Regions from separate parts of the Companilactobacillus ginsenosidimutans genome, predicted to be linked through region 1. Evidence: predicted binding sites of a transcription regulator. Region 1 holds the regulator's gene; each other region holds the start of a gene.

Evidence for each region. Region 1 encodes LexA, which represses DNA repair genes until DNA is damaged. Its sites were predicted from a motif close to CNAACANNTGTTNG; they were not measured.
Region 2: a site for LexA is predicted at 2,784-2,797, ahead of ABM34_RS10585 (Y-family DNA polymerase). Genes of this name have one in related genera too.
Region 3: a site for LexA is predicted at 7,058-7,071, ahead of ABM34_RS05090 (sigma factor). Genes of this name have one in related genera too.

The regions. Positions count from the first base shown of each region.
Region 1 covers NZ_CP012034.1:643,408-654,110, forward strand. Annotated here, with positions in the region: gene purF (amidophosphoribosyltransferase) at 1-578, opposite strand, end outside; gene purL (phosphoribosylformylglycinamidine synthase subunit PurL) at 563-2,776, opposite strand; gene purQ (phosphoribosylformylglycinamidine synthase subunit PurQ) at 2,777-3,454, opposite strand; gene purS (phosphoribosylformylglycinamidine synthase subunit PurS) at 3,454-3,708, opposite strand; gene purC (phosphoribosylaminoimidazolesuccinocarboxamide synthase) at 3,711-4,418, opposite strand; gene purK (5-(carboxyamino)imidazole ribonucleotide synthase) at 4,427-5,554, opposite strand; gene purE (5-(carboxyamino)imidazole ribonucleotide mutase) at 5,547-6,032, opposite strand; gene ABM34_RS03335 (YneF family protein) at 6,265-6,486, opposite strand; gene ABM34_RS03340 (DUF896 domain-containing protein) at 6,547-6,789, opposite strand; gene lexA (transcriptional repressor LexA) at 6,878-7,501, shown strand; gene rplS (50S ribosomal protein L19) at 7,589-7,942, opposite strand; gene trmD (tRNA (guanosine(37)-N1)-methyltransferase TrmD) at 8,058-8,786, opposite strand; gene rimM (ribosome maturation factor RimM) at 8,786-9,301, opposite strand; gene rpsP (30S ribosomal protein S16) at 9,371-9,643, opposite strand; gene ffh (signal recognition particle protein) at 9,734-10,703, opposite strand, start outside.
Region 2 covers NZ_CP012034.1:2,111,624-2,122,326, forward strand. Annotated here, with positions in the region: gene ABM34_RS10575 (DHA2 family efflux MFS transporter permease subunit) at 1-1,420, shown strand, start outside; gene ABM34_RS10580 (MFS transporter) at 1,461-2,636, opposite strand; gene ABM34_RS10585 (Y-family DNA polymerase) at 2,858-4,381, shown strand; gene ABM34_RS10590 (hypothetical protein) at 4,381-4,812, shown strand; gene ABM34_RS13495 (hypothetical protein) at 5,013-5,147, shown strand; gene ABM34_RS10595 (YdcF family protein) at 5,947-7,074, shown strand; gene ABM34_RS10600 (YxeA family protein) at 7,464-7,850, opposite strand; gene ABM34_RS10605 (5-methyltetrahydropteroyltriglutamate--homocysteine S-methyltransferase) at 8,112-9,239, opposite strand; gene ABM34_RS10610 (5-methyltetrahydropteroyltriglutamate--homocysteine S-methyltransferase) at 9,257-10,384, opposite strand.
Region 3 covers NZ_CP012034.1:951,510-962,212, reverse strand. Annotated here, with positions in the region: gene ABM34_RS05125 (dCTP deaminase/dUTPase family protein) at 1-302, shown strand, start outside; gene radA (DNA repair protein RadA) at 317-1,687, shown strand; gene ABM34_RS05115 (PIN/TRAM domain-containing protein) at 1,698-2,897, shown strand; gene gltX (glutamate--tRNA ligase) at 2,878-4,374, shown strand; gene cysS (cysteine--tRNA ligase) at 4,457-5,863, shown strand; gene ABM34_RS05100 (Mini-ribonuclease 3) at 5,856-6,260, shown strand; gene rlmB (23S rRNA (guanosine(2251)-2'-O)-methyltransferase RlmB) at 6,250-7,008, shown strand; gene ABM34_RS05090 (sigma factor) at 7,136-7,708, shown strand; gene rpmG (50S ribosomal protein L33) at 7,802-7,951, shown strand; gene secE (preprotein translocase subunit SecE) at 7,965-8,150, shown strand; gene nusG (transcription termination/antitermination protein NusG) at 8,247-8,792, shown strand; gene rplK (50S ribosomal protein L11) at 8,910-9,335, shown strand; gene rplA (50S ribosomal protein L1) at 9,438-10,118, shown strand; ribosomal protein L10 leader region at 10,152-10,270, shown strand; gene rplJ (50S ribosomal protein L10) at 10,318-10,703, shown strand, end outside.

The DNA.
Region 1 (10,703 bases):
ATTGATAAGGGTCTAAATCCATGTGAGTCTAATGCAAGAATCAATGAATCAGGCGTCAACATTAAATAGGCAAAGCCACCCTTAATTTGATTAAGGGATTCCTTAATACGCTCTATTTCAGTTGGTTTATCGGAATGACGAATAAGGTGCATCAAAACTTCTGAATCTGAACTAGATTTAAAAATATCTCCCTTTTGTTCCAACTCTTTTTTCAAAGTCAGAGCATTGGTTAAATTACCATTATGTGCTAGAGCAAATTGTTGATCTGTAAAATCAAACAATAGTGGTTGAACATTTTCAATCTTGTTGCTACCCGCTGTGGAATAACGCACATGACCAATGGCTGAATCGCCTTTTAACGATTCCAAAAGCGATGGTTTATAAAAAACCTGCGTTAATAATCCTAGGTTACGATATGAATTAAGTTTGCCATTGTCATTTGTTACAATTCCCGCACCTTCTTGACCACGATGCTGCAAACTATGTAAACCCAAGTATGTGAGATAGTTAGCGTTTTTAGCACCCCAAACTCCAAAAACTCCACATTCTTCATTTAATCCTTTTACTTCATTAAGCAAGGTATGGCCTCTTTCCAATTCTTAAGTGCATCTTCCAAATTCAATGCAGCACTCGAATCAATTGTTTTAAGTTGTAATTCGCGGCTGTCGGAGACTAGGCCCAAATACTCACAATTCCCATTAAATACTTTTTCGAATTCATTTTTATTCTCTTCTGAGACTGACACTAAAAATCTTCCTGGTGTTTCTGAGAAAACTTGACTTGTGGTTAAATTAGTTTCCACGTTAAATCCAAGCTGATTTTCAAATGATGCTTCTGCTAATGCAATTGCCAATCCGCCTTCAGAAATATCATGACAACTATTAATAAATCCAGCTTGAATAGATTTCAGTACATTTTCTTGAATTGATTTAATATTTTCCAAATCAATTGGATTCAACGCACCGGTTACATCGCCTGTTTGAAGGTTTTGAAGTTCAGATCCATTAAAGTCATCATTGGTACTTCCAATAACATAAATTGCATCATTAATATTTGTAAAACATTGGGTCCGAATATTGGAAATATCCTTCACCAAACCAACCATTCCAATCATTGGACTAGGATAAATGGCTTCTTCATTAAATTCGTTATAAAGTGAAACATTTCCTGAAATCACCGGTAATCCAAGTAATTCACATACTGAAGACATTCCTTCAACACTACGATTGAATTCCCAGAAAATTTCTGGTTTTTCGGGGTTACCATAATTCAGACAATCAGTAATTCCTAATGGTTCTGATCCAGATGCAATCAAATTAGCCGATGCTTCGATGATAGCGATTTGTCCGCCAATATAAGGATCCACAAAAACCAATTTGGAATTTCCATCATTAGTCATAGCTAAAGCTTTTTTTGTACCACGAACGCGTACCACAGCTGCATCACTTCCAGGCTTAACAACGGTGTTAGCTTTAATTTGAGAATCATATGTACTATAGAAATACTCCTTGGAGGCGATATTCGGTTGTTTCAACATATCCATCCAAGTGCTCTCTAATGATTTGATTACGGGAACATACTGGCTTTTATAATTTTCTGTCATTAATCGTTTTGGAGTTTCTCCATCACGAACATACTCTGGTGAATCATCGACTAATCCTGCAACAGGAATATCTGTCACCAATTCTCCATGTTGATAAATTTTATATTGTCGATCAGTAGTAACTTTTCCAATAACTACCGCGTCTAATCCAGCATCCTTGAAAAACTTCAAAATATTATCTTTATGTTCCGGTTTTGCACAAAGTACCATTCGTTCTTGAGATTCTGAGAGCATTATTTCATAAGGAGTCATATTTTCTTCACGTTGAGGAACTTGATCAAGCTCCAAAATGAGTCCACTTTCAGCTTTAGAAGCCATTTCAGCAGTTGAAGAAACTAGTCCAGCAGCACCCATATCTTGAATACCCATGATCCAATCAGAATGTTCTTGAACCAATTCGATACACGCATCCATCAAGAGTTTTTCCATAAACGGATCTCCAACTTGAACTGCTGATCTCTGTGACATACTGTCGTCAGTAAATTCGTCTGATGCAAAAGTTGCACCATGAATACCATCACGACCGGTTTTAGCACCAACATATATGATTAAATTATCTTCACCTGAGGCTTTACCATACTTAATGTCAGAATTATTAATTAATCCAACACACATTGCATTGACAACTGGATTATTTTTATAACGAGCTTGGAACGAAATTTCACCACCGACAGTTGGAATACCAATACAATTACCATAACCGCCGATACCGGCTACAATCTCATTTGCCAAATATTTAGTATGCTCATTGTCAATATTGCCAAACTTCAAACTATTTAGCATCGCAATTGGAGTTGCACCCATGGAAAAAATATCACGAATGATTCCACCAACACCTGTGGCAGCGCCTTGATATGGTTCAACTGCTGAGGGATGGTTATGACTTTCAGCCTTAAATACAACTGCTTGATTATCATCAATGTCAATAATTCCAGCATCTTCACCAGGGCCTGCTAGAACACGTTTGCCCTTATTTGGAAATTTTCGAAGAACATTTTTAGAATTCTTATATGAGCAATGTTCACTCCACATAACTGAAAACAAGCCAGCTTCAGTGTAATTAGGAAGTCGATGAAGAATTTCATCAGTAATTATTTTAAATTCTGATTCGCTCAATCCCCATGCACGATATAGTTTTTCTTCACTTATCATTGTGGCTGTTGGTTCTGTCATTTATAGATTCACCCTATCCATATGATTTTTTAATATCGATTGAAACATCTTGATTCCGTCATCTGATCCTACTAATTTTTCCAAAGCACGTTCAGGATGCGGCATCATTCCGAGGACATTCTTCTCTTTGTTTGTAATACCCGCGATTTGATCAACACTTCCATTAATGTCTTCTTCATATCGAAAAACGATTTGATTATTTTGTTTCAAATCTTTCAATGTAGACTGATCACAGTAGTAATTTCCTTCACCATGGGCAACGGGAATATCGATAACTTCATCTTTTGCATATTCTGTTGTGAAAATAGTCTGATTATTTTCAACGACAAGTTGTACAGTTTCACAAATAAATCTATTATGATTATTTTTAATCAATGCCCCTGGTAACAAACCAATTTCTGTAAGTATCTGAAATCCATTACAAATTCCTAAAACTGGTTTCCCTTCAGACGCCATACGTTTGATTTCAGGAATTATTGGTGCATGTGCAGCAATTGCACCACTTCTCAAATAATCGCCATACGAGAAGCCACCAGGGATAAGAACAGCATCGAAACCTTCGAGTGACTCACTTTGAAAGTTCACCATTTCGACCTCTGTTCCAATCCCGTCTTTTATCGCATAATAAAGGTCTTTATCACAGTTTGATCCAGGAAAAACAATAACTGCAAATTTCATTAAATTGCCTCCGATTCGACAAACTCATATCTATAAGTCTCCATATTGGGATTTGCTAGTAATCCATCACAAATCTTTTCAATATCGTCTTTTACTTTTGGAGAATTCTCATCGACTGTGATTTCAAAATACTTACCCATACGAATTTCGTGAACGTCACTGAATCCCATACCGTGGACAGCTTTTTTAACGGCTTCACCTTGAGGATCTAGAATTGATTTCTTATAGGTTACATATACCTTTACTAAAGTCATTATTATTTGGCTCCTTCTAATCGGTTAAGTACTTTTTTATAGGTTTCAACTAAGTCGGCTTCGTCTTTACGAAAAACATCCTTGTCGAGCGATTGATGCGTAGATTTATCCCAGAGACGGCAATTATCTGGTGAGAATTCGTCAATAAGAATAATCTGGCCATCTACTCGTCCAAATTCAAGTTTGAAATCGACTAAATCTAAATCATCCTTATTGAATAACGCAACTAGCAAATCATTAATTTTAAGAGTTTGTTTCTTGATGTAATCAAGTTCATCCCCACTCGCAATTTCCAAAGATTCAATCTGATCGTCGTTGATGAATGGATCATTTAAAGCATCACTCTTGTAATAAAATTCTATGATAGGTTTAGCTAAGTTCTTGCCAGCTTCCAAATCAAATTTTTTTGCAAAACTACCAGCAATTTTGTTTCTCAAAACAACCTCGACTGGAATTAACTCTGTTTTTAAGACCAATTGTTCGTGATCTGAAACATTTTTTACCAAGTGGGTGGTAATTCCGTTTTCAATTAAATATTCAAAAATATAAGAGGATATTTGGCAATTTAACTTTCCTTTTCCAGGAATTTGTTCTTTTCGAACTCCGTTAAATGCTGTTGCTTGATCTTTGTAAACAATGAGTAATTCTGAATCATTATCAGTTGCAAACACGTCTTTAGCTTTTCCTGAATAAATAAGTTTATCTGACATCGTTTCTCCTATATGTCCCAAAGGGAATTTTCTTTAATTTGTTGTTTTGCATATTTAACGTCGTCTGACAGGATTGTAATATGTCCCATCTTCCGATTAAAGAGTGCTTCTTCCTTACCATAATCATGGAAATACCATTCTGAATGAGTAATAATTTGTTTTTTTGCATTTCCCAAATGTTGGCCCAATAAATTGACCATGATTGCCGGCTTGAATTGAACCACTTGTGGCATTGGCCATCCACAAATACCAAGGATATGAGTATCAAATTGAGAAACATTACATGCCTCTATTGTTAAATGTCCTGAATTATGAGGACGCGGAGCAATTTCATTAACGAAAACTTGGTGGTCTTTTGAAATAAAGAATTCAATGCACATCGTACCGACAAGTTCCAAGTCACTGGCAATTTTTCTTGCTATAGAAATACATTCCGCATCTGTTTCAGGTCGAATATCTGCGGGACAACTACTTGTATGAAGAATATTATCGCGATGTTCATTTTCAATGACAGGGAACACTGAATGTTCACCGTTAACATTTGCGGAAATTACAACCGATACTTCCTTCCACAAATCAATTTTTTCTTCTAAAATACATGGGCCATACGACAGCAATTCTTCAGCATCATCTTCATCAAAAGAATTGCTGTTAAGAATCATTTGACCTTTGCCATCGTACCCACCTTCAACTGTTTTCAAAATGGACGGGTAGCCAACTTTATCAATTGCTGTTTCAAGGTCTTTTACAGAATGAACAATTGCATGATTGGCAACAGGAAAATCATTTTCAGCTAAAAACGTTTTTTCCCTAATTCTATTCTGTGTAACAATCAAAGCTTTCGTACCCTGTGGTATGTCACAGTAATATTTGGCTTTTCCAATAGTCTCTGCATCAACATTTTCGAATTCATAAGTGATCAGATCGCAATCTTTAGCTAATTTCAAAATTGCTCCCAAGTCACCATAATCAGCAATTATTTGTTCATCAGAAACTTGTCCCGCTGGACTATTTGAAGTTGGATCTAGAACTATGACTTTGAATCCTTTCTCTTTGGCAGACTGAGCCATCATTTGTCCCAATTGGCCACCGCCGATAATTCCAATTGTCTCCCCTGGAAAATGAATTTTATCCAAATTGTTTCCCACTTTCTAATGAATTATTTCGCATCGTTTCCTTATATTGCTTCAGAGATTCTAAATACGAAGAATTATTTAAAGCACATATCTTTGTGGCCATTAATGCAGCATTGGTTGCTCCAGCCTTGCCTATTGCCATGGTTGCAACTGGAACTCCACCCGGCATTTGAACGATTGATAATAGAGAGTCCATACCTTTAAGTGCATGGGATTCTACAGGCACACCAATAACCGGTATGTTCGTTGTTGCAGCAACCATACCAGGTAAGTGTGCGGCACCGCCGGCACCCGCAATAATAACTTTGTATCCGGCATTTTCAGCATTCGTACCAAAATCAATCATTTCTTGAGGCATCCTGTGTGCTGAGATAACATGTACGGAATATTTAACGTTGAGTTCTTTCAAAACATCAATTGTGTTTTGCATAGTCGATAAGTCTGAAATTGAACCCATAATTACTGCTACATCTGTCATAAGCCATCTTCTTCCTTTAAGCATATATAAAGTGTAACAAGATTAATTTTCATTATCAAGAAATTGACGTATATTATTGTTTATTTTTTTATTATTGTTCGTTTATTTTGACTTATAAATTCATATAAAAAAAATAATATAATAATTGTTCGTATTTTACTGTTATTTTATCATGAATATAAAAAAATCCCGATACGATAAATTCGTATCGGGATATAAAATAAGTTATTAATTATTTTTCTTTCTTTTGTTGTGCTTTCATTGATGCCATAACTTGGTTAAGTTTCTTCTGTGAAGGCTTTTGTCCCATTTGTGCCATCATTTGTTTGATCATATCAGCACTGATTGGCGGATTGTCTTGAAAATACTTTTTCATATACCATCTGGCAACGAAAAATCCGATTACGACTCCGGCTAACACACCGATGATCGCAGCGATAACTATTGGCCACATATTCTTCTCACCCTTTCCATACTTATCTAATACTACATAAATTTACGTCTAATTTAAAGTCTAATCGTCTCTTAGACCCTTTTCTCTTTGAATTTTACGAACTTTTTCAGGTGTAACTTCTTTTCCCTCTTTATCGAATACTCTCATCATTTCAATTTGGGATTTGAAACCTGCTCTAAAGTTTTCCAAATACTCTTTACGAAGGGCACGTTGCTCCTCTTCTTCTTCTTTGGTAATTGTTCTATCTTTGGCTTTATGAGCTAAATCATTTAGCTTTTCAACTAAAGTTTCATTCTTTGTCATATTTGTCACCCCATAACCGAACACTTGTTTGAATTATACCTTTTACTTTGATACAATCTATTTAAGATATTAACAATGAGGTGTTCTAATGTCAAAAAACGAAGGATCAAAACAAACTCAAATACTTGAGTGCATCCACGACTACTTAGACGAACATGGTTATCCGCCAACGGTTCGTGAAATTTGTGAAGCAGTTGATCTTTCTTCAACTTCTACTGTCCACGGTCATTTATCTCGCTTAGAGAAAAAAGGATATATTCAAAGAGATCCAACTAAACCACGTGCACTTGAATTGACAATTTCAGGGCTTAATTTAATAGGTATAAAATCAAAAGAGATTCCTATTATTGGTACAGTTGCAGCTGGACAACCAATTTCCGCAGAACAGGATTTTGAAGGTACTTTCCCTATCCCACCTGACTTATCACGTGATTCTGGTGAATTATTCATGCTCAAAATTCATGGCGAAAGTATGATCAACGTTGGTATCCTAGATGGTGATCAAGTTATTGTCCATGAACAAAATACCGCAAACAATGGTGAAATCGTCATTGCAATGACTGAAGACATTGAAGCCACATGTAAGAGATTTTACGCAGAGAATGGGCACTATAGACTTCAACCGGAAAATGATACCATGGATCCTATTATCTTAGAAAATGTTGAAATCGTCGGTAAAGTCGTTGGTCTTTATAGACCTCAAATATTCTAAACGTTATCACACCATCTGGTGTGATTTTTTTTGACAATTGGACACAAAAAAAAGACTTGCGTATGCAAGTCTTTTAAATTGTCATGACTAGATGTCACGACGACGTTCTTTAATACGTGCAGCTTTACCTGTACGATCACGAAGAAAGTATAGTTTACTACGACGTACACGACCATATCTAACAACATCGACTTTATCAACACGAGGTGTGTTAAGTGGGAATGTTCTTTCAACACCAACACCACTTGACATCTTACGAACTGTATAAGTTTCGCTGATACCTGTACCGTGTTTCTTGATTACGACACCTTCGAATAACTGAATACGTTCACGAGTTCCTTCAACAACCTTAGCATGGACACGAACTGTGTCACCAGCGCGGAATTCTGGAATGTCAGAACGTAATTGTTCTTTTGTAATTGCTTGAATTAATGGCTTCATTAATTTTTTCTCCCTATCCGACACTCATACATATCTTTATCTAATACACAGCGGAATATCGTTAATTGTGTTTAAACACTTCTAATATACTACATTATTTGTGATTACTTGTAAACTACATTTCTGAACGAATTTCACGAAGTAACTTCTCTTCTTCCTTTGTCAGATCAATAGTTTCGAGCAAATCAGGACGTCTTATTAAAGTTTTTCTCAACGACTCTTTTAAACGCCAAATTCTAATTTTTTCATGATTACCACTTGTTAATACCTCTGGTACTTCTTTACCACGAAAATCGGCTGGACGGGTATATTGTGGATATTCAAGTAATCCATGCGAGAACGACTCTTCCTCTGCTGAAAAATTATTACCGAGAACACCGGGAACAAATCGCATCGTAGCGTCAATCATACTCATTGTAGGTAATTCTCCACCTGTGAGAATGTAGTCCCCAATCGACACCTCATCAGTAACTAAATCTTTAATACGCTCGTCAAAGCCCTCGTAGTGTCCGCAAATGAATACTAACTGCTCTTCTTTTGCAAATGATTGGGCCATTTTTGTATCAAATGTTTTACCTGCAGGATCTAAAAGAACGACCCTTTTTTTACCAGGATTCTCCGTTTCCAAATAACTCATCGCATCATAAATTGGTTGAGCTTGTAAAAGCATCCCCGCTCCACCACCATAAGGGGTATCGTCAACATGATGCTGCTTATTAGTTGTAAAGTCACGGAAATCAATTACTTGTAAATTGAGCAACCCTTTTTCTTGAGCTTTGCCAATTACAGATTCATTCAAAGCATCAAACATTCTTGGAAATATACTTAATATTGAAATATCCATTAGTCTATCAATCCATCCGGAAGATCAACATTGATAACTTTGTTATCAATATCGACTTTTTTTACTACATCTTCGATATACGGAATAAGTACTTCATCATACTTTGGACCTTTAACCACCCAAACGTCGTTAGGACCCAATTCCATAATCTCTGTCACCTTACCAATTTCGCCTAGCTTTTCATCAACAACCGGCAAGCCAACAATCTGACTATATAAAAATTCACCTTCAGCCAACTCAGGCTTTATTTCATTAGAAGTAAACAACTCGTTACCTTTGTATTGTTCAACGTCATTAATATTATCGAATCCTTTGAATTTCAATAGAATAAAATTCTTATGCTTACGAGACGACTCAATAGTAAATTCTTTGTTTCCAGCTTTTGATTTCATAATCAATTTGGAACCAGATTTAAATCGTTCCTCAGGAAAATCAGTGATAGAAATAACTCTTACTTCACCCTTGATACCATGAGTATTGACTATTTTGCCAACACGAAATAGTTTATCTGACATTTAATTCTCCATTTAAAAGAAAATAGGACCATGATAAAAGCAAGTTTTATCTGATCCTAATCGTCTTAATTATTTTGTATACTTGCTTTCATGATACTTTTGCATCAAACCATGTTTCTTAAGTAAGTTATGTACTGTATCTGAAGGTTGTGCACCTTTTTGTAACCAGTCCATGATCTTGTCATCATCTAACTTAAGTTCTTCTGGTTGTGAGATTGGGTTGTAGTAACCAACTTGTTCGATGAAGCGGCCATCACGTGGAGCACGTGAATCTGCAACAACGATTCTATAGAAAGGTCTTAATTTACTACCCATACGTTTCATTCTAATTTTAACTGACATTGTATGTCCTCCTGAAATTTCTTAACTTTGTTAGTATACACAAAAATAGATAGCATGTAAAGGAAAAAACTTTACACCCATCCGTTTTTTTTAATTACTCTTGAATCGCTTAATTTTCTTTAAACGTTTCTTCTTATTTTTCTTCTGCTTACGTACCATGGAGTGCATTGCCATCTTACCGAGACGCCCTTGGACACCATTCCCCATAAGTTGATCCATACCGTTCATGTTACCCTTACTCATTTGTTTCATCATATCTTGAGACTGTTTGAATTGCTTAATCATACGGTTAACTTCTTGAACAGAACGACCTGATCCAGCAGCAATTCTACGTCTTCTAGAAGGGTTTAGAAGTTTTGGATCTTCTCGTTCCTTCGGAGTCATCGAATAAACAATGGCCTTCAGGTGAGAAATATCTTTTTCATCAATATTAACATTTGCCAAGGCTGGGTTATTTGCCATACCTGGAATCATTTTCATAATTTCATCGAGTGGACCCATTTTTTGAATTTGATCCATTTGATCAATAAAGTCGTTAAAATCAAAGCTATTCGCCTTAATTTTTTCAGCCATGTCTTCTGCTTGCTTCTGATCATACTCTTTTTGAGTTTTTTCAATCAAGGTAAGCATATCACCCATACCAAGAATTCTATTCGCCATTCTATCAGGATGGAAAACGTCTAGTTGGTCAAGTTTTTCTCCTTGACCAATAAACTTGATTGGTTTTCCAGTTACAGCACGAATTGATAGCGCTGCACCACCACGAGTGTCACCATCAAGTTTTGTAAGTACAACACCGGTGATATCGAGTTGCTCATCAAAACCAGCAGCAACTTTGGCTGCAACTTGACCTGTCATTGAATCAGCAACAAATAAAATTTCATTTGGTTGCGCTAATTCTTTGATTTGCTTTAATTCGTCCATCAATTTCTCATCGATTTCCAAACGTCCGGCAGTATCAATAATTACATAATCATTTTTATTTTCAGCAGCCTTAGCCAATCCATTTCGAACAATATCAACTGGGTTCTTGTCAGTACCTTCTTCATACACAGGTGCA
Region 2 (10,703 bases), 1.1 Mb from region 1:
GAGCACTACCACAAAAAATAAAATAAATACAAAATTAGAACACCCATTTCTAGCATTAATGGGCGTTCTGATTGGTGGATTTGTCGGAATGTTAAGTGAAACATCACTAAACATCGCATTGCCATCAATTATGAAGGCTTTCTCAATTGAAACTGGAACCGTACAATGGTTGGTTACTGGATACATGCTAGTAATCGCCATCGTGTTGCCACTTTCAAGTTTATTGACAAAACATTTTTCAACCAGGGGATTAGTTAGATCCGCATTAATAATTTTCATCATCGGATCAATTGTTGCTGCATTAGCACCTGATTTCCCAATCCTACTTACTGGTCGTATGATTCAGGGTATCGGAACCGGAATTATCCTGCCACTAATGTTCTCAATTGCCATGAGAATTTTCCCACCTAACAAACTTGGTGCCGCACTTGGTGTAGCAGCATTGGTTATCATGTTTGCACCAGCTATCGGACCTACACTTGTCGGAATTATTCTCGGTGTACTTTCATGGAGATGGATATTCTGGTCATTCATCATCTTCCTATTAATTGCATTAGCATTTATGGAAAAGAATCTGACAAACGTTTTCGAAGTCACTAAGCCAAAAGTTGATTGGTTGGCAATCTGTTTATCAACTGTCAGTTTTGGATTAATCGTTTTCGGAATTAGTTTCCTATCCAAGAATATGACCTTAGCTTTGATTGCTTTAGTTGTTGGATTAGTTTTACTAGTCGTTTATATCAGACAACAATTACACGCTAAAACTCCAACACTCGATTTCAAAGTGTTGAAAACACCTAGATTTGTAACTGGATCATTACTAGTTATGATTGATTTTGGTATTACACTTTCAGCTATGTACATACTTCCAATGTACATTCAAAATGGACTCGGAGTAGCTGTTGCTTTAACTGGGGTAGTTCTTCTACCCGGTGGTTTAGTTAACGCTTTAGTATCATTCTTAGCAGGCCGTGCCTACGATAAAATGGGTGCAAAAATTTTAACTAGATTAGGATTTATATTTTCTGCTATTGGTGCATTAATGTTTATTTTCAGTGGCGTTCACAGCTCACTTGGATACATTATTGCAGCCCACATCATTATTATGATTGGTGTTCCAATGGCAATGGCTCCATCACAAACTTATGGATTGAACTCACTTGATGCATTCCAATCTGCTGATGGTTCAGCTATTATTAATACTTTCCAACAAGTTATTGGTGCCGTTGCAACTGGTATCGCCACAATGTTATTGAGTACTGGTCAAAACAGTTATTTCTCAAATGGTGGTCATTCAGCCGCGCAAGCCTTTACACAAGGTGCACATTACGGATTCATCTTTACATTTGTTTTAGCTGTTCTAGGCTTCATTATTGCCTTCAGAGTTAAAGACAAGGGTGCTGACGTTACAGAAAAGTAAAAAAATAACGCATTGTAGAAAAAATTCTACAGTGCGTTTTTTAATTGAAGTCATTTTTAGTTTTTTGACGTAATTTAAGAGAGAGAAGTAAGGCGACAACCGCATAGATTGCGGCGATGTAACCAACTGAATTTAAACTTAAGAATCGAACGGTTGTTGAAGCTGATAAAGATCCTAGAGAAATTCCGACATTGGCAAAAATTGATATTAACGATGTTGCGAGTGCAAGTGATTGTGGATAATTCTTTAGGGCTTCATCCATGAATCCCAGCTGAATAGTAGTTCCGTAAATGATTACTAAAGTACATAAAATTGCCAGAACGACGATGCCTAAGATTGAACTCTTGAGAGCAACTCCTAATAGTAGACAGAAAATAATCAAGAGCGAGAAGACGTATGGAAGTTTTTTGAATCCATTATTTTTCGCAACCATTCCAGCAATTTGATTACCAATAATACTCATAACTCCAAGCATCAACAACAACCAGTTAAGTGTGGTGATATTATAGCCAAGCACAGACGTTATGATTGAACGAATGTAAGTATAGAAGGTGTATTGGACAGCCATTACAGCGATTGTAATTCCAATCCCTAAAAGAACCTTATGGTCCTTTAATAGTGATAATTGTTCGACGATGCTGCCGGTTACTTCTGGTTTTTCATCTGGCAACAACCAAACCAACATTGCGAAGACGACTAGTGTCAGCCCAGACACCATCCAGAAACTGGCGTGCCAACTGATCCAAGCTGCGATTGCAGATCCAATTGGAACACCAACAACAGAGGCAATACTAAATCCAGCACCAACCCAAGCCATGACCATTGGACGTTTATCCATTGGCGTCACAATGCTGGCAAAAAGGTTTACTAGGGTAATAATAGTTCCTGCGACTAAGGCGGTCATAATTCTGGCTGCAAATAACCAACCAAGAGTCGGAGCCATTGCTGTCATCGTGTTGCTGACGAAGAAAATTGCAATTAATACCAATAATAATTTTCGCCGATTCCAGTGGCTGGTCATGGTGGTTAAAACTGGTGTGCTGATGGCGTAAACCAGTGCAAAGACGGTAACTAGGATACCAATCGATGAAAGTGTTACGTGATAGCTTTGTGCGATGTTTGAAAGTATACCAACGACCATGAATTCGTTACATCCGAGCATAAATGCTACGAGAATGAATGTTATGGCTCGCAGGCGTGAATGTTTTGCGGTCAAGATTGAACCCCTCTAATCCCCAAAGAATTGCCAAATTGGCTCTGTTTCCAATATAGCAGAAACTTTGTGAAAATGTACGGGTAAATTTGGTAAAAATTGAAACTTTTGGAGACAAAATAATTTGTCTGCATGGTATAATATTTTTATCGAACATAAGTTCTTAAATATACGGGCGCAGCTGATTGCACCTTTTTTGACGTTAATGATGGGAGGGTCCACGGATGATTGAGAACAAAAGAACGTACATGGCAATTGATCTAAAATCTTTTTACGCATCCGTTGAATGTATTGACCATGATTTGGACCCTCTGAACGCAAATTTAGTCGTGGCGGATAATTCCAGAACTGACAAAACTATCTGTCTGGCAGTGTCTCCAGCGTTGAAGCAATTTGGTATACCAGGCCGTCCTAGGCTTTTTCAAGTTGAACAAATCGTTAGAAAATTAAACCGTGAACGAGCTGATAAAGTATCCACTCATTTGACAAAATATTCTTCAATTAACCGTCAGCATTTATTAAACTCACAATCACTGAGAATCGGATACAAAGTAGTTAAACCAAGAATGAATTTTTACATGCATAAGAGTACCGAGATTTACGGAATTTATTTGCGATTTATCGAGGCCAAGAATATTCACGTTTATTCCATTGATGAAGTGTTGATGGACGTAACTGACTACTTAAAACAACATGATGTCACACCACATACATTGGCGAAAACTATTATTCAACAAATTCAATCTGAGACCGGTATTACAGCCACAGCAGGAATTGGCACAAATTTGTTTTTAGCAAAAGTTGCGATGGATATCGTGGCAAAGCATATTCCCGCTGATACAGATGGGGTAAGAATCGCTCAAATGAATGAGCAACAATACCGCAAATTATTGTGGGCACATCAACCATTAACGGATTTTTGGCGAGTTGGAAGAGGCTATGCTGCAAGGTTAGAGAAGCTAGGCTTGAACACGATGGGTGATATTGCACGATGTTCGTTAGGAAGTTTATCAGATGAATATAATGAAGAGATTTTGTATCACGAATTCGGTAAAAATGCTGAATTGTTAATCGATCACGCCTGGGGTCACGAGACGGCAACACTTGAGGACATTAAGAAGTATCGTTCAGATGATCATGGATTGTATTCCAGTCAAGTATTGATGAAGCCAACTTCTTATGATGACGGTTTGAAAATTGTGAGAGGAATGAGTGACACTCTAGCGCTAGATTTAGTTCAGAAAAAAGTTTTATCCAATCGAATTGGTTTGATAATCGATTATGACATAACTAGTCTGCAGGTAAATACAAGTTTTAGTGGCAAGTTGGTGGAAGACTGGTATGGAAGAAAAACGCCAAAGCCTGCTCACACAGCCACTAAGCTAACAGTTCCAACATCTTCTCAAACTGAATTGCGGCACATATTTATTTCAATGTATGAAAATATCGTCGATAACAAGATGCTTATCCGCCGTGTGACCGTAACTGCAAATCATTTGGTTGATGAAAACAAGGTTAAACACGCGCCTAAATTTACTCAAACTAATTTATTTGGAAATCCTGAAGAAGAAATAGTAAAAGATAAAGTTGCCGAAGAAAAACGTGCCCGCGATCACAAGATTCAGGAGACTATTTTGGATTTACAAAAACGATTCGGTAATCGCAATGTCATTTTAAAGGCTTCCGATTTGGAAGAAGGTTCGACCACTAAAGAGCGGAACAACCAGATTGGAGGTCATCACGCATAATGGATGAGAAGAAATTAATCGAGAAAAAGATATTCAATGACACTTCATCGTACGCAGATATTATGGATTTACCATATCAACCATCTAAACGACATTTGCCAATGAATCAACGTGATAGAGCCTTCCAATTTGCTCCATTTGGTGCCCTTGAAGGATTTAATGATTTGATCAAAAACAAGACGGAAATGTACTCAAAGAAAAAATATTCAGATGAAACTCAAGAACAAAAAATTAACCGTCAAATAAAATATTTACAAGCCCATACTGAAACCGTAGTGGATGTTAATTACTTCAATGAATATTCAGGTTATTACGAACATGTCAAAGGGACTTTTGAAAAAATCGATTCTGAAAAAGGGCGGGTGACTTTCGACGAAACTTCGATTGTCATTCCAAACATCAGAGAAATTAAACTAGTAAAAGCCCAATAATTTGTTTTACAATAAAAACAAGTTATTCAAAATAACACCTGGAAAATTAAGTGTTGTTAAAGGATTAGAAGAAAATCAAGACATTGAAAAATGATTTGGTACAATAAGCAAGTAAAATAGTTGTTGAATAATTCTTCCTATCCATTTATAATGGTATGGTTGATATTAAGAAATTAAAAGAAAGGGAGGAGGGATTTTAGATGTCACAAAATACACATAAAGGCTACACAGGTCACCGCCGTCCCGTAAATGCTAAGAACTCTGAAGCACGTCTTTCAGACACACAAAAAGTTATCGAGTTTTTAAAGAGTCGCGACGAAAAAGCAGCTAAATAATTTATTATTTGCATGATTGATTATTCTTAATCGGTTATGCTTTTTTTTTGCAGTTTTTTTTGATTGGTGGTTGGTTCACTTCCGTCCTCCGGGTAGTTTCGGCGGGGGCTGGAACGCTGTGATGCGATTTAATGGAACGTATGAGCTGAAGCTCATGCGCAACAGTTATAAAGTTGGCTATGCCAACGAACAATCAAGGTTGTCAAAACTCGCATTTTTCCTAACCTTGCCCCATGGCAAGCTAACGAAAATTCCACGGCTGAGCCCCCGGCGAAACTACCCTGCGAACTAGGTTTGATGCAAACAATAAATTTTTTTGGTGGGCCCGGAGTTTCACTGCTATACGCGGGATGACCTCATTTTTAAGTAAGAGGTATCTCTATCATCGTTGATAATTAAAAATTGATCAAAAGTTATTTGTGCTCAACTCATATTGATGTTTTCTTCTACACAGTAAATACAAATCAATATATGTGTATATATACATTTATTCAAAATTCAAATAGTGCTGAATTTAGTCTGAAGGTGGAGTACGACGGGCGAGCCAGCCGTGAGATTTCACTCGGCTCGGCCATAAGCCGAGATTTAGTGAAAGGTTGTAAAAAAAGACCGCACTTTGGCTTTTTTTCAACCCATGGCGTTCCGCCGCCCGTCGTACGGAACCTTCAGACGGCAGTTCACCTCTATCCCACCAACCCCATCTAAAATTAAGTTTAATTAAAGTTCAGCTTTAAAGATTGTTACCGCTTGCACAATCTGTTAATTTGATTTTGGAAATAAAATAATTGGGGGAATTATTATGACAATTTCTAAGAAAATTCTTTTTTCAGCAATAATATTAAGCTTCATCGTGCCAGCACCGGTTCAAGCTGCTGTTACTACTCAAAAGCAGGCTGAGAAGGTTGAGCAAAACGTTCAATCTACTATGCCTACTAAGCAGCGTTTGTCTGAGTTGAAGGATACTGCTATTTATTATTATTGGAATGGTGGACAGCTTAAGAAGAACGAAAAGAAAATCTTTAAGGGCGTTACGATTAAGAGTAACTTCGGAATTATGGAGCACTTGTTCAAACAAGCTATCAAGATTGATCCTCAAGATACAAATTTACAAATGGATTTGGCTTCGACTTACAGAATGGAAGATAAAAATTCTAAGGCTAATGATATTTGGAAAAATATTTTAAATGAGAAACCTACAAATTATAACGCTCGCTTGAAGTTGGCAGCTTTTGCCCACGCATCAGGGGACGATGAAACTTACAATACTAATATCACCCAGCTTCAAACTCAAAACCCAACAAAAACAGAAACATTTACAAATGCAATTCAACAAGCTGATGATATTGATAAATTGGATATAAATACTAAAGTTGCTAGTGATTTACCAAAAGACAGCAATCATTATTTTGTAGTGCTGGGATATGCACTAGGCAAGAACGGTAAAATGGAAAAAACAATGTTAGACAGATTGAATTTAATATTGAAAGCAGCCAAAAAATATCCTAAATCAAAGATCATGGTTTCAGGAGGAGTACCTCAGGACGGGGTCACAGAAGCATCTGCAATGAAAAAATGGTTAGTTAAAAAAGGAATCAATAAGAACAGAATCGTCAAAGAAGACTTATCAACTAATACAGTCGAAAATGCGTTATTCTCAATCAGAGATTTGAACACGAAAAAAGCAACAAGTGCCACACTAATAACAAGTTCAAGTCACATGAGAAGAGCATTCCTATTATTCAACATGGCTGAAGGAATCGTACAAAATTCAGCCACAACAAAAGCAAAACAACCAGCATTAACACAAGTAGCAGCAGTAGATGACAAGTCAATCCTTCATAAAGTAAAGACACCAGAAAAGAACGCCATCATGGATGACGTTCTCAGAATAAATGGAGTATGGCAATTGCCAGGACTACAGAGATAAAAACATTAAACGCCGGAAGGCGTTTTTTTTTAATAAGCGAATTGTGAATTAGATTGAGATTGATTTAAAAAATATGCTCATGGGGAAATACGTGATTAATCGGAAATACCAAATAATAAAAAATCGATTCCAAGAAGGAATCGATAGTTGTCGAATTAATAAATTCTGCTTAAATATCTGAATAGAGCTGGATTTAGTCTGGAGGTGGAGTACGACGGGCGAGCCAGCCGTGATATTTCACTTAGCTCGGCCATAAGCCGAGGTTTAGTGAAAGGTTGTAAAAAAAGACCGCACTTCGGCTTTTTTTCAACCCATGGCGTTCCGCCGCCCGTCGTACTCCACCTCCAGACGGCAATTCACCTCTATCCACCAGATATCAAGCAAGCAACTTATTCAGCTGCCAGTTTATCGTATGCCGCACGCGGCATGTTATTTTTGAATGCCTCTTCATATGAATAAACATATGCACCCTTAGTATCCAACTTCAAGTAGTGTCCTTGCTTCAGCTTTCCCATCCCAGTAAACTTCACCTGGTGAGGCTCACCCTCAGAGTCATAACTCTTCAAATCATACTCATAATTGCCATAGCCATCTTCATCAGCACCCTTGCTGTTGTCAATTTTGACATACCAAGAATCTCGTTTAACTAAAAAGTTGTATTGGCCTAATGCTTGTGAGAACTGGTCAGTTCGATCTTTAGTGTAGAGACATGCGCCAACGTAGGAGCCCCCAACAATTAATATAGAAATAAATAAAAACTTTAGTAGATTTTTCATTTGATAACTTCCTCCTGAAAAAAATACTAAAGCTTTTTAGTTTAAATCGAAATTTGTTCTGCTTACATTTGTCTTACGGAATTGTAAGTTACTTTTTGTCTTCGTCGTCGTGGAACCCCCAGTCAAACTTTAATGTATAGTCAACAATTCCGTTAAAAATATCTGCTACTACGTTCCACATAATTGACGCCTCCAAACATAGATAATATATTCTGTCCCTATGTCCTTTATAGCACATTGTGAAAACGTTTTCAATCTTTTTTAACCCCAAACTTCATCAATAACGGATTTAACCAGTTTTAGTTTATCCCATTGTTGTTCTTCAGTCAGAACGTTTCCTTCTTCGGTTGATGCAAAACCACATTGAGTTGATAACCAAAGACGGTCTAGCGGTAGATATTGACTTGCTTCGTTAATTCTATCAATGATATCTTGCCGATTTTCAAGTTTACCGGATTTAGTAGTAAGCAATCCTAAAACTACATTTTTATCTCCAGAAACTTTTGCCAAAGGTTCAAAACCACCAGAACGGTTTGAATCGTATTCCAAGAAATATGTATCAACATTTTCTTTAGCAAACAGTGTGTCAGCAACTGGTCCGTAACCACCGGAGAAAGCAAAATCAGAGTGATAATTCCCACGGCAGACGTGAGTATTGATGGTCAAGTCGTCTGGCAAATCTTTAAGTGCTCCATTATTTAGGTTTAGGAGGATATCTTGAATGCCAGAATCTGCATATGCTTTTCCATCAGAAGTTGAAAGAAAGTTTTCATCGAGGAATAGTCCCCATGAACAGTCGTCGAGTTGAATTACACGTGCACCTTCATCGTAAAATGCAATAATTGCATCATGATAAGCTTGTTCAATGTCATCAAATAAATCTTGTTCATTTGGATAAAATTCTTTGATCTTATCGGCATTTTCACCACGGATCAATTCAATATAAAGTTGTGAAGGGGCAGGAATAGTTTGTTTTGGTTGAACGCCCCCGATGTCATCAGTGACTGACTTAACAAAATCAAAATCTTGAATAAATGGGTGAGTAATAGGATTAAAACTGATTTTTCCAGAAAGGCGGGCAGTGTCGTCACGAGTTTCCTCGTGGGCAAAGTGATAGCCTTCACCATAATGAATGTGTTCTACACCTTCGAATCCCCAGAAAAAGTCGAGGTGCCAATATGAACGACGAAACTCGCCATCTGTTACATAATCCAATCCAGCTTCTTTTTCCTTGATGATCAAATCTTTGATGGCTTCATCTTCAATTTCACGCAAATCGTCAATTGAGAATTTTCCAGCTTCATATTGTTGACGAGCCAGTTTTAACCCTTTTGGTCTTAGAAAACTTCCTACATGTTGAAATCCAATTTTTTGTTTTGTTAAAGTCATAATTAATTCCTCCTAAGTTATCCCCAAACTTCTTTTTGAATTGATTTAACTAGTTCTAATTTTTGCCATTGTTGTTCTTCGGTAATTTTGTTACCTTCTTCAGTTGATGCAAATCCACATTGAGTTGATAACCACAGGCGATCGAGTGGAAGGTATTGGCTGGCCTCTTTGATACGGTCGATAATGACATTTCTGTCTTCCAATTCACCTTGTTTTGAAGTAATTAAGCCCAGTACAACACGCTTGTCCCCAGAAACTTTTGCAAGTGGAGCAAAGCTTCCAGCTCGATCTGAATCATATTCCAAGAAATACGTATCAACGTTTTCTTTACCGAATAAGTTGTCAGCCACATTGTCATAACCACCTGAGAATAAGTAGTCTGAATGGAAGTTACCACGACAAACGTGAGTATAAATTGTTAAATCGTCGGGAAGATCTTTAATAGCACCGTTGTTTAGTTCGAGATAAATATCTTGGACATTTTCAGCAACCAATTTTTTACCCTCATCAGATGCTAAGAACTTTTTATCAAGCAGGCGGCCCCATGAACAATCGTCAAGTTGAATATATCTAGCACCCTCGTTGTAGAAAGCTAAGATTGCATCATGGTAAGCTTTTTCGACGTCATTATAAAAATCTTGTTTATCGGGATAAATTTTATTTAATGCATCCAAGTTTTCACCACGTGTTAATTCTCGATAAAGTTGAGCGGGTGCTGGAATAGTTTGTTTTGGAAGAATTCCGCCAATGTCATCAGTAACTGATTTGAAAAATTTGAAATCTTTAATGAATGGGTGAGTTTCTGGATTAAAACTAATTTTGTCAGTTAAGATTGCAGTGTCATCTCTTGAACGGCCGTGTGCGAAATCGTAACCTTCGCCGATATGAGTATGTCTAACGCCTTCGAATCCCCAGAAGAAATCAAGATGCCAATATGAACGACGGAATTCACCGTCAGTAGCGAAATCTAGGCCAACTTCTTTTTGTTGTTCAACAAGTTTTGTGATGGCTTCATCTTCGACTGCACGAAGTTGATCGTGTGAAATATTATTGTTTTCAAAATCATTTCTTGCTTCTTTCAAAGCTGCTGGTCTTAAAAAGCTACCTACGTGTTGAAATCCAATCTTTTGTTTTGTAATTGTCATGTTAATTCCTCCTGAAATTTATTAAATTGCTTATTTACTGTAAAAAAAATCGTCCCTACAATACAGATTTTCTCTGCTTGTAGGGACGATTTCCCGTGATACCACCCTAATTCGTATTTTGCTTGTACAAAATACCTCAACGACACTAACATGTCCGGGATGATATCGCATCCTTGCGTACCTTTGGCTTTCACCTAGGTAAGACTCCGAGCTCATGTTCAAATTTTTGTTCGTTCCGTCCTTGCACTATCTGACGGTCGCTAGAAAACTACTTAAAAATTCTACTCTTCTCTTCAACGTCTAATAAAGTTAAATAAGT
Region 3 (10,703 bases), 310 kb from region 1:
GGGTTAAAGCATATATGCAAGATGATGAAGTTTTGATTATTGCCAGCCGTTCAAGTAATCCATTGAAACGTGGTTTGTCGATTCCAAACGGGATTGGTGTGGTTGATGCTGACTACTATAACAATGACGGTAATGAGGGAGAATTATTTATTCAATTGATCAACTTTTTCCCAAAAGACTTTCATATTAAAAAGGGTGATCGACTCGCCCAAGGAATATTTATTAAGTATTTAACAACTGACGATGATATTGGTGGTCTTAAAGAACGCCAAGGCGGTTTTGGCTCATCTGGTGTTAAGTAGAGAGGATTAAGTACTTGGCAAAATCAAAAAGTAAGTTTGTCTGTCAAAATTGTGGATACGTTTCACCAAAATATTTGGGACGTTGTCCAAATTGTGGTTCATGGAATCAAATGGTTGAGGAAATCGAGCGGGTAGAGTCACCAAAGGCTACGCCTAGCCGTCGTACTAGTGATCTGGAAACCAAAGCGGTTAGATTAAATGATGTCGCCTTTGAAAAGGAACAACGAGTTAAAACTGATTTATCAGAGTTGAATCGTGTTCTCGGAGGTGGCATTGTTCCAGGTTCTCTAATACTTATCGGTGGTGACCCGGGAATTGGAAAATCTACATTACTATTACAAGTATCGGGACAACTACAAAAGTCTGGTGGAAAAGTTTTATACGTTTCTGGTGAAGAGAGTGCGTCACAAATTAAGATGCGTGCGGACAGACTTGATATCAGTGGGGATGACTTATTTATTTATCCACAAACCGATATGAGTTACATTCGCCAAACTATTGATGAAATCAAACCCGATTATTTGGTTATTGATTCCGTTCAAACAATGGATGAACCGGAGATATCATCGGCCGTTGGTAGTGTTTCACAAATTCGTGAAGTTACAGCTGAATTGATGAATATAGCCAAGCAACAAAACATTACAGTTTTCGTTGTTGGACATGTAACAAAGGGTGGCGCAATTGCTGGTCCTAAGATATTGGAACATATGGTTGATACAGTGCTATATTTTGAGGGGGATACTCATCACAGTTATCGTATCCTTCGCTCGGTCAAAAATCGTTTTGGATCAACTAATGAAATTGGTATTTTTGAGATGCAGACTAAAGGGCTATCTGAAGTTGACAATCCATCAGAAATTTTCTTGGAAGAGCGACTTAAAGATACGAATGGTTCAGCGGTTGTTGTATCTATGGAAGGTACACGTCCAATCCTAGTTGAGATACAATCTTTGATTACACCAACAATATTTGGGAATGCCAAGAGAACTGCAACTGGCCTCGATCATAATCGAGTATCAGTTATTATGGCTGTTTTAGAAAAACGTGGTAATTTAATGTTGCAAAATCAAGATGCCTATTTGAAGTCAACTGGTGGTGTCAAACTTGATGAGCCAGCAATTGATCTTGCACTTGCCATGTCGATTGCTTCAAGTTATAAAGATCTTGGTATTTCTGCAACCGATTGTTTTGTTGGTGAAGTAGGACTTACTGGTGAAATTAGACGTGTAAATCGAATTGACCAGCGAGTTAATGAAGCCGAGAAATTGGGCTTCAAACGTATTTTTGTTCCTAAAAATAACCTTGGAGATTGGGTAAAAGACCAAAATATTCAAATTATTGGTGTTACCACCGTTTCTGAAGCTATGAATAAAGTTTTTAATTAGGAGGTGCTATATGCGCAAATTTTTAGTTAATGCAATTTTTGCATTGATTGGTATTGCGGTCGGAGTGACTGTTTTACCTTATCTCTGGCGCGCAACCGGAATGGGTGATCAACGTATTGTTAATAATGGGTATGTCGACGGACTTACTGGTGGCCTTATTTTTTATTTCTTTTCATTTCCTTTCGTCCAACCAATTAACAATTTAAATGCTCGAATCGAGAAAAGTCTTGGTTCGCGTTCACCACAGTACATTATTTTTGGAGCTATTTTCCTTATTGGAGGATTGATTCTAGCAAATATCATTTCGATTCCGTTTTATATGATGTCATCATTAATATTCAACACTATTATTCCTTTGATCCTTATGATCATTTTCGGATTCATCGGATTTCGAATTGGTACGACTAGAAGAAATGATTGGCGCAGTTTTTCTTTGACCAGAAAGAACAAGTCAAATGAAAAAGCTGATAAGGACGGTCAGATAATTGAACGTTCAACTGAGAAAGATTTTTACCCTTACAAAATTTTGGATACATCAGTTATTATTGATGGACGTGTTCACCAATTGGCACAGACAGGATTTTTGGAAGGTAAAATTATGATTCCTGATTTTGTTGTTCATGAATTACAATTGATTTCAGATTCGTCCGACAATCAAAAGCGTGAACGTGGTCGTCGTGGATTAGACATTTTAAATGAAATGAGAATGGATCAAACCATTAAATATGAAACGACAACTAGGGATTATGACAATATTCCGGAAGTTGATAATAAGCTGCTGAAATTAGCCAAAGAAATTGGTGGTGCAGTTTTGACAAACGATTATAATTTAAACAAGGTTAGTGAATTTCAGAATGTTAAAGTTTTGAATATTAACGAACTTGCCAAAGTCTTGAAACCTATGGTTTTGCCAGGAGAGACTATGACTGTTAAAGTTATAAAAGAAGGTACCGAGCGTGAACAAGGTGTAGCATATCTTGAAGACGGAACAATGGTGGTTGTTGAAGAAGGTAAATATTTCATTAATAAATCACTAGATGTCGTCGTTACTAGTGCATTACAAACAGATGCTGGTAAAATGATATTTGCTAAACCTGCTCATTCGTTTAATGGTATCCAAGAAAAGAATCCGAAGAAGCCAACGGATAACAAATCAGGTAATACAACACGTAAAAGGGGAGAACGTAAAAGTGGCAAACAAGGCAAATAATGATATTCGAGTTAGATACGCACCAAGTCCAACAGGACATTTACATATAGGTAATGCAAGAACTGCAATTTTCAATTACCTATTTGCACGTAGTCATAAAGGAACATTCGTAATCCGTATCGAAGATACAGACACTAAGAGAAATGTTGAAGGTGGCGAACAAAGCCAACTTGAAAACCTTAAGTGGCTCGGAGTTGACTGGGATGAAGGTCCCGATGTTGGTGGAGATTATGGTCCATATCGTCAATCAGAACGTAAAGATATTTATCAAAAGTATATTCAAGAACTTCTTGATAAAGGTGACGCTTACGAATCATATACAACAGAAGAAGAACTCACTGCTATGCGTGAAAAACAAGAAGCAAATGGTGAGATGCCTCATTATGAATATGAATTTGCTGGAATGAGTGAAGATGAAAAAGCTCAAAAGATTCAAGCCGCTAAAGATGCTGGCTTAACACCAGTTATCCGTATTCACGTTCCAGTTGGTAAGACATACGAGTGGGATGACATTGTTAAAGGCAGTGTTTCTATCGATTCAAATACTATTGGTGGAGACTGGGTTATCCAAAAACGTGATGGTATGCCAACGTATAACTTTGCGGTTGTTGTTGATGACCACTTGATGAAGATTAGTCACGTTCTGCGTGGTGATGATCACGTTGCCAATACTCCTAAACAATTGATGGTCTATGATGCACTTGGCTGGGAAGCTCCAAAATTCGGTCACATGACATTGATTATCAACACTGAAACAGGTAAGAAACTAAGTAAACGTGATGAATCAGTCCTACAATTCATCGAACAATATCGTGAATTAGGATATCTTCCGGAAGCAATGTTTAATTTCATTACATTGCTCGGATGGTCACCAGTTGGTGAAGATGAATTATTCAACCGTAAACAATTTATCAAGATTTTTGATGAAAAGCGTTTGAGTAAATCACCTGCTAAGTTTGACCAAAAGAAATTGGAATGGGTTAATAACCAATACGTTAAGAACGCTGATGTTTCAGAAATCACTGATTTAGTTCTTGAAAACTTAATCACAGCAAAACGTATTCCAGAAAATCCTGACACAGATACAATCCAATGGGTAAGACACTTGACTGAATTGTATATGCCACAAATGAGCTTTACTCAACAAATCGTTGATCTCTCAGATGTTTTCTTTGAACAACCAGAAGTCTTAACTGATGATGAACAAGAAGAATTGAAAGACGACGATGCGCGTAAGGCAATTGAAGACTTGCGTGGCAAGTTAGAAAATCTTAAACGATTTACAGCTACACAAATTATGGCTGCTATTCAAGGTGTTAGAGCAGATACTGGTGTTAAAGGTAGAAAACTTTACATGCCAGCAAGAATTGCTACAACACGTACAATGCACGGTCCAGCAATTGCCGAAGCTATTGAGTTATTCGGTAAGGATCAAGCTTTGAAGAATATTGATAAAACTTTAGATCAAATGAAATAGAAGTATCGTTTCTTGATACAAAACAAGAGGTTGAAGGAAAACTAAGTTTTGCCTCAACCTCTTTTTATATAGGGTGATATAGATGCTAAAAATATTTAATACATACACACGAGAAAAAGAAGAATTCAAATCAATTCAACCTAATCAAGTGAATATGTATGTCTGTGGTCCCACAGTCTATAACTATATTCACATTGGAAATGGGCGCTCAATCGTTGCTTTTGACACTGTCAGACGTTATTTGGAATATATTGGTTACAATGTAAAATTTGTTTCTAATTTTACTGATGTTGACGACAAGATGATTAAAGAAGCTGCTCGAGAAAATATTACCGTCCCAGAAGTTGCCGATAAATTTATTAAAGCTTTCTACGAAGATATTGATGAACTGAATGTTCAACGTGCAACAGTTAATCCTCGTGCGACTGACAACATTCCAGAAATCATTAACTTTGTAAAAGTGTTGATAGATAAGGGTTATGCTTATGAATCAGATGGGGATGTCTTTTATCGTGCCCGTAAATTCAAAAATTACGGCAAACTTTCAGACATGGACATTGATCAATTAGTTCAAGGTGCCAGTGAACATATTGGTGAAGCTGAATTTGATAAGAAGCAAGATCCGATTGATTTTGCGCTTTGGAAAAAAGCTAAGCCAGGTGAAATTAACTGGGATTCTCCTTGGGGTAAGGGCCGTCCAGGTTGGCACATTGAATGTTCAGTTATGTCGACCAAATATCTCGGCAATAATTTTGATATTCATGGTGGTGGTCAAGACCTTGAATTCCCTCATCACGAAAATGAAATTGCCCAATCTGAGGCTGAGACAGGTGAAAAATTCGTTAATTATTGGATGCACAATGGTTTTGTGACTGTTGAGAACAACGAGAAAATGAGTAAATCACTTGGTAATTTTGTGACCGTTCATGATTTAGTTAAGACAACTGATCCACAGGTGATTCGCTTCTTCCTATCATCAACACATTATCGTCGTCCACTTGAGTATTCAAAGGCCAACCTGCAAAAAGCTGCCGATAATTTGGATAAAATTAAGACTGCTTATAACAATTTGAGTTTTAGACTTGATGATGCTAATGGTCAAAAGGACGCAACAATTGACGAACAAATTGCTAAAATTGTTGAAGAATTTAAGACTGCCATGAATGATGACTTTAATGTTCAAAATGGATTGACGACAATTTTTGAGTTGGTGAGTCTAGCTAATAATTACAGCAGCCAAGATTCAGTCAACAAAGAAAATGCTGAAGCTATTTTGACTGCAATTTCAGACTTGTCTGGAATCTTGGGTGTCACATTTGATGACAAAAAGGAATTATCCGACGAGATTCAATCAATGGTTGACCAACGTGATCAAGCTCGTGCTGATAAAGATTTTGCGACGAGTGACGAATTACGTGATAAATTAAAAGAAATGGGCGTAATTCTTGAAGATACGCCGCAGGGAACACGGTGGCATTTAAATGATTAAGATTGAACAACTAAATGGAGTTACATTGGCATATCTTGGGGATGCTGTTTATGAAGTATATATTCGTGAACACCTTCTTGAAACTGGGAAAACCAAAGTTAATGAACTTCAATACATGTCGAAACAATTTGTCTCGGCCAAGGCTCAAGCATCCTTGATAAATCTGATGATTGAAGAAGATATTTTATCTGATCAAGAAGTTAGGATTTATAAAAATGGTCGTAATGCCAAAAAGTATACGAAAGCCAAAAATACTGATGTAGTGACTTACCACATGTCAACAGGATTTGAGGCAGTGATGGGCTATTTGGACATTACCGGCGATAAAAAACGCTTAGAAGAATTAATTAATTATTGTATTAAAAAAGTTGAGGCAGGTGAAACGAATGCAAAATAATTCAGAAGAAAGTGAACTAGTCTTTGGTCACCATTCAGTTGTTGAATTATTGAAATCACCAACTGCTAATCAACGTGTCAACAAAGTTTTAGTTCAAAAAGATTTAACTAGTGAGCACGTACGAGAAGTAGTCAAGATTGCCAAACGTGACCGCTTGATAGTACAAGAGGTTCCAAAGAGCAAGCTAGACTTAATCTCTGACGGTGGAACTCACCAAGGTGTTGCAGCTTATGTTGCACCATACCAATATGTTGAATTGGACGAAATCTTTAAAAGTGCCGAAAAGAAGGGGACAGATCCATTTATCCTAATTCTCGACAAAATTGAAGATCCACATAATTTAGGATCAATCATGCGTACTGCTGATGCGGTTGGTGTGGATGGAATTATTATTCCTAAACATCGTTCAACCGGATTAACAGCCGTTGTTGCTAAAACTTCAACTGGAGCTATTGAGCATGTTCCAGTAGTTCGTGTGACCAATTTAGTTAACACGATTAATGATTTAAAGAAACGAAATGTTTGGATCTTTGGTACAGCCATGGAAGGTAAAAACTATCGTCAATGGAATGCCAAAGGTGCAATTGCTTTAGTCATCGGTAACGAAGGGAAAGGAGTATCACCACTTGTACAAAAACAAGTCGATGAAACTCTAAGTATTCCCATGGTTGGACACGTGCAAAGTTTGAATGCTAGTGTCGCAACTGGTGTTATGTTGTACCAAGCATTTGCTTCAAGAAACGAATAACTTATGAAATAAAATAAACAGTTGCCAATTTTTGGTAACTGTTTTTTTGTAAACACACGTTCGGTATTAATACTTATTAATACAATGGTAATCTTGTTTTTAAGAAAATATACACAGAATTAATCACATGCGAATAAAAACAGAAATTGAATTAATTGTACAAGTCAGAGACTACGATGATTCAGAAGCCCTTCAATATTTAGTGAAAAAATATCAACCGATGATTGATAAGATGTATAAGCTATATTGGTTGAATGGCTACGATCGAAATGATTGGTATCAGGAATCATTTATTGTGTGTTTACAGACTTGTAAATTGTTTGATGGTAGCCAAGGCTCGAAATTTGCCAACTTCTTTAAGATGCGATTGAATAATCACATTGTATCTTTGATTAGGGCACAAAGAGCTTCCAAGCGCCAAGCAAACAATGATGCGTTTTCTTTTGAGGATTTAATTAGGACAAGAGAAAATCTTTTGGACTTTCTAAGTCAACCAGCACCAGCCATTAGTGATATGTTGGAAAACTTTGAACGACTAATTGAGGACATGAGTGATCTCGAACTTGCAGCATTTCAAATTATCATTGGAGATATTACGGTTGAAGAAGCTTGTATGGCTCATCGATGTAATAACACCCAGCTGCAACGAGCGTCTAGTCGATGCAAGTCCAAAATCCGCAAAAGGATTACCACCTTTTAATAAATATTTTTTGTGTGGACTTTTTTAAATCAAAACGATACAATTATAAGGACATAAACCGTGCTATAAGGCGGAAGATTGTGGAGAAATGATATGGGACTAAGAAAAGTTGCGCTCGCATGTAGCGTTTGTGGCTCTCGTAATTATACGATTACTGAGAATCCAAATAGAACTGAAAGACTTGAAGTCATGAAGTTCTGTAAGCATTGCGGCAAACACACATTACATAAAGAAACACGTTAATTTGGAGGATCAAATGAAACTATTTAAATTTTTTGGCAGTGTTAATAAAGAAATGAAATTGGTTGTTTGGCCAACATGGAAAGAAAACAGAAGAGATACTTGGACTGTTATTGCTACATCATTGCTGTACGCTATCTTCTTTGCATTAGTTGACTGGGCTATCGTTGCAATTCTACAAGCCTTCTTTATGGGTAAGTAATTGTAAGTATGACAAAAATCTGATACTATATGAACAAGCAGAAAACTTCGAACGTCGTTCGAAGTTTTTTATTTTGATATTTTTTTGGAGGAAATTATGGCTGAAGCTGGCGAAAAACAATGGTATGTTCTACATACTTATTCTGGATACGAAAATAAAGTTAAGGAAAATCTAGAATCACGTGCACAATCAATGGGTATGGAAGATTACATTTTCCGTGCTGTTGTTCCTGAAGACGAAGAAACTGAAGTAAAGAACGGTAAGAAAAAGACTGAGATGAAGAAAACTTTCCCAGGATATGTTCTTGTTGAAATGGTTATGTCTGATGAATCATGGTTCGTTGTACGTAATACTCCTGGTGTTACAGGATTTGTCGGCAGTCACGGTTCAGGTAGTAAGCCTGCACCATTATTACCAGAAGAAATTGATAACATCTTGAAAGATCTTGGCGTTTCTACTAGAGACCACGATACTGACTTCACTGTTGGTGAAACAGTAACTATTATTGATGGTGCTTTTGCTAAGATGAGCGGTAAAGTCACAGAAGTTGATGCTGAACACATGAAACTTAAAGTTGAAGTTGATATGTTCGGTCGTATGACTAATGCCGAAGTTGGTTTTGACGACGTAGATAAACAATAATTTTATATTGCTATAGTTAAAATCACGTGCTACACTATTACGGTATGTTTTACATACTGTGGGAGAGAAAATTTACATTCTCATCATGACCACATCACGGACAAGGAGGTATGTTTCGTGGCTAAAAAAGTTGCTAACATAGTTAAATTACAAATACCTGCAGGTCAAGCTACTCCAGCTCCACCAGTTGGTCCAGCTTTAGGTCAAGCTGGTATTAATATCGTTGCATTTACAAAGGATTTTAATGCACGTACTCAAGAACAACGTGGAATGATCATTCCTGTTGTTATCTCTGTATACGAGGATCGTTCATTCGATTTCGTTACAAAGACACCACCTGCTGCTGTTCTTCTTAAGAAGGCAGCTGGTGTAGATAGTGGCTCTGGTGAACCTAACACAAAGAAGGTTGCCACAGTTACATCAGATCAAGTTCGCGAAATTGCTGAAACCAAGATGAAAGACCTAAACGCTGCTAGTGTTGAATCTGCAATGCGTATGGTCGCTGGTACTGCACGAAGTATGGGATTTGAAGTTAAAGACTAGTCTTAACTTTTTAACAGTTTACAGGGATGTGAAAACATTCTTAACAAGTGGGAGGGGAAAATTTAAATCCCCAATGGACCACAAAGCAAGGAGGAACTTAGCATGGCTAAGCATGGAAAAAAATATATGGACGCAGTTAAAGGCCTAGACAAGTCAAAGACTTACTCTGCCGCAGATGCTGCTGAATTACTTAAGAAAATTGATTACGCAAAATTCGATTCAACAATCGAAGTTGCAATTAACTTGGATGTAGATCCAAAACAAGCTGATCAACAAATTCGTGGTGCTATCGTACTACCAAATGGTACTGGTAAAACTTCGAAGGTTATTGTCTTCGCTGAAGGTGCTCAAGCTAAAGATGCTGAAGCAGCTGGTGCTGACATCGTTGGTTCAGATGATCTTGTTGAAAAAATTCAAGATGGTTGGTTAGACTTTGACGTTGCTGTTGCTACACCACCAATGATGGCTAAGGTTGGACGTTTAGGTAGAGTTCTTGGACCTAAAGGTTTAATGCCTAACCCTAAGACTGGTACAGTTACAATGGACGTTACAAAGGCTGTTAACGACATCAAAGCTGGACAAGTTACTTACCGTGTTGACTCAAATGGTTTGATCCACGCACCAATCGGTAAAGCTTCATTTGATACTAAGAAACTTTCAGAAAACTTCGATGCACTTTACGAAGCAATCTTAAAGGCTCGTCCAGCATCATTGAAGGGTGCATATGTTACAAGTGTTAACATGACTTCAACATTTGGCCCTGGTCTTAAGATTAACGCTTAATCTTATTGACTAAATACCAAAATGATGATAAATTACAATAGTTGATTTCTACCGAAGACTCAGGTGATGTATATCTTAATATCCTGCCGAGGCCAGAAGATTGTTAAATAATCTCTGTGCTCATTCGGGCGCAGAGATTTTATTTTATAGCCGATAAATCGTAGAGTTAACTAAGATAATTATGGAGGTGAAACGTAAAATGAAGCAAGAGAAATTAGATGCAAAACAAGCACAAGTTGATGCAGTCGTTGAAAACTTGAAGAATGCTAAGTCAGTTGTTGTTGTTGACTATTTAGGTTTAACAGTTGAAGAAGCAACTAACATGCGTGCTGAACTACGTGAGCAAGGTGCTCACATGGAAGTTATCAAGAATACAATCTTGAGACGTGCTGCTGATGCTGCTGGTATCGAAGGAATTGAAGACTTATTCGTAGGTCCTACAGCTATTGCCTTTTCTGAAGAAGATCCAGTTGCTCCAGCTAAAGTTGCTGCTAAATATGCCAAAGATGTTGAAGCCGTTGAAATTAAAGGTGGAATGATCGAAGGCAAAGTTGCTACTCTTGAACAAATTCAAGATCTTGCAAC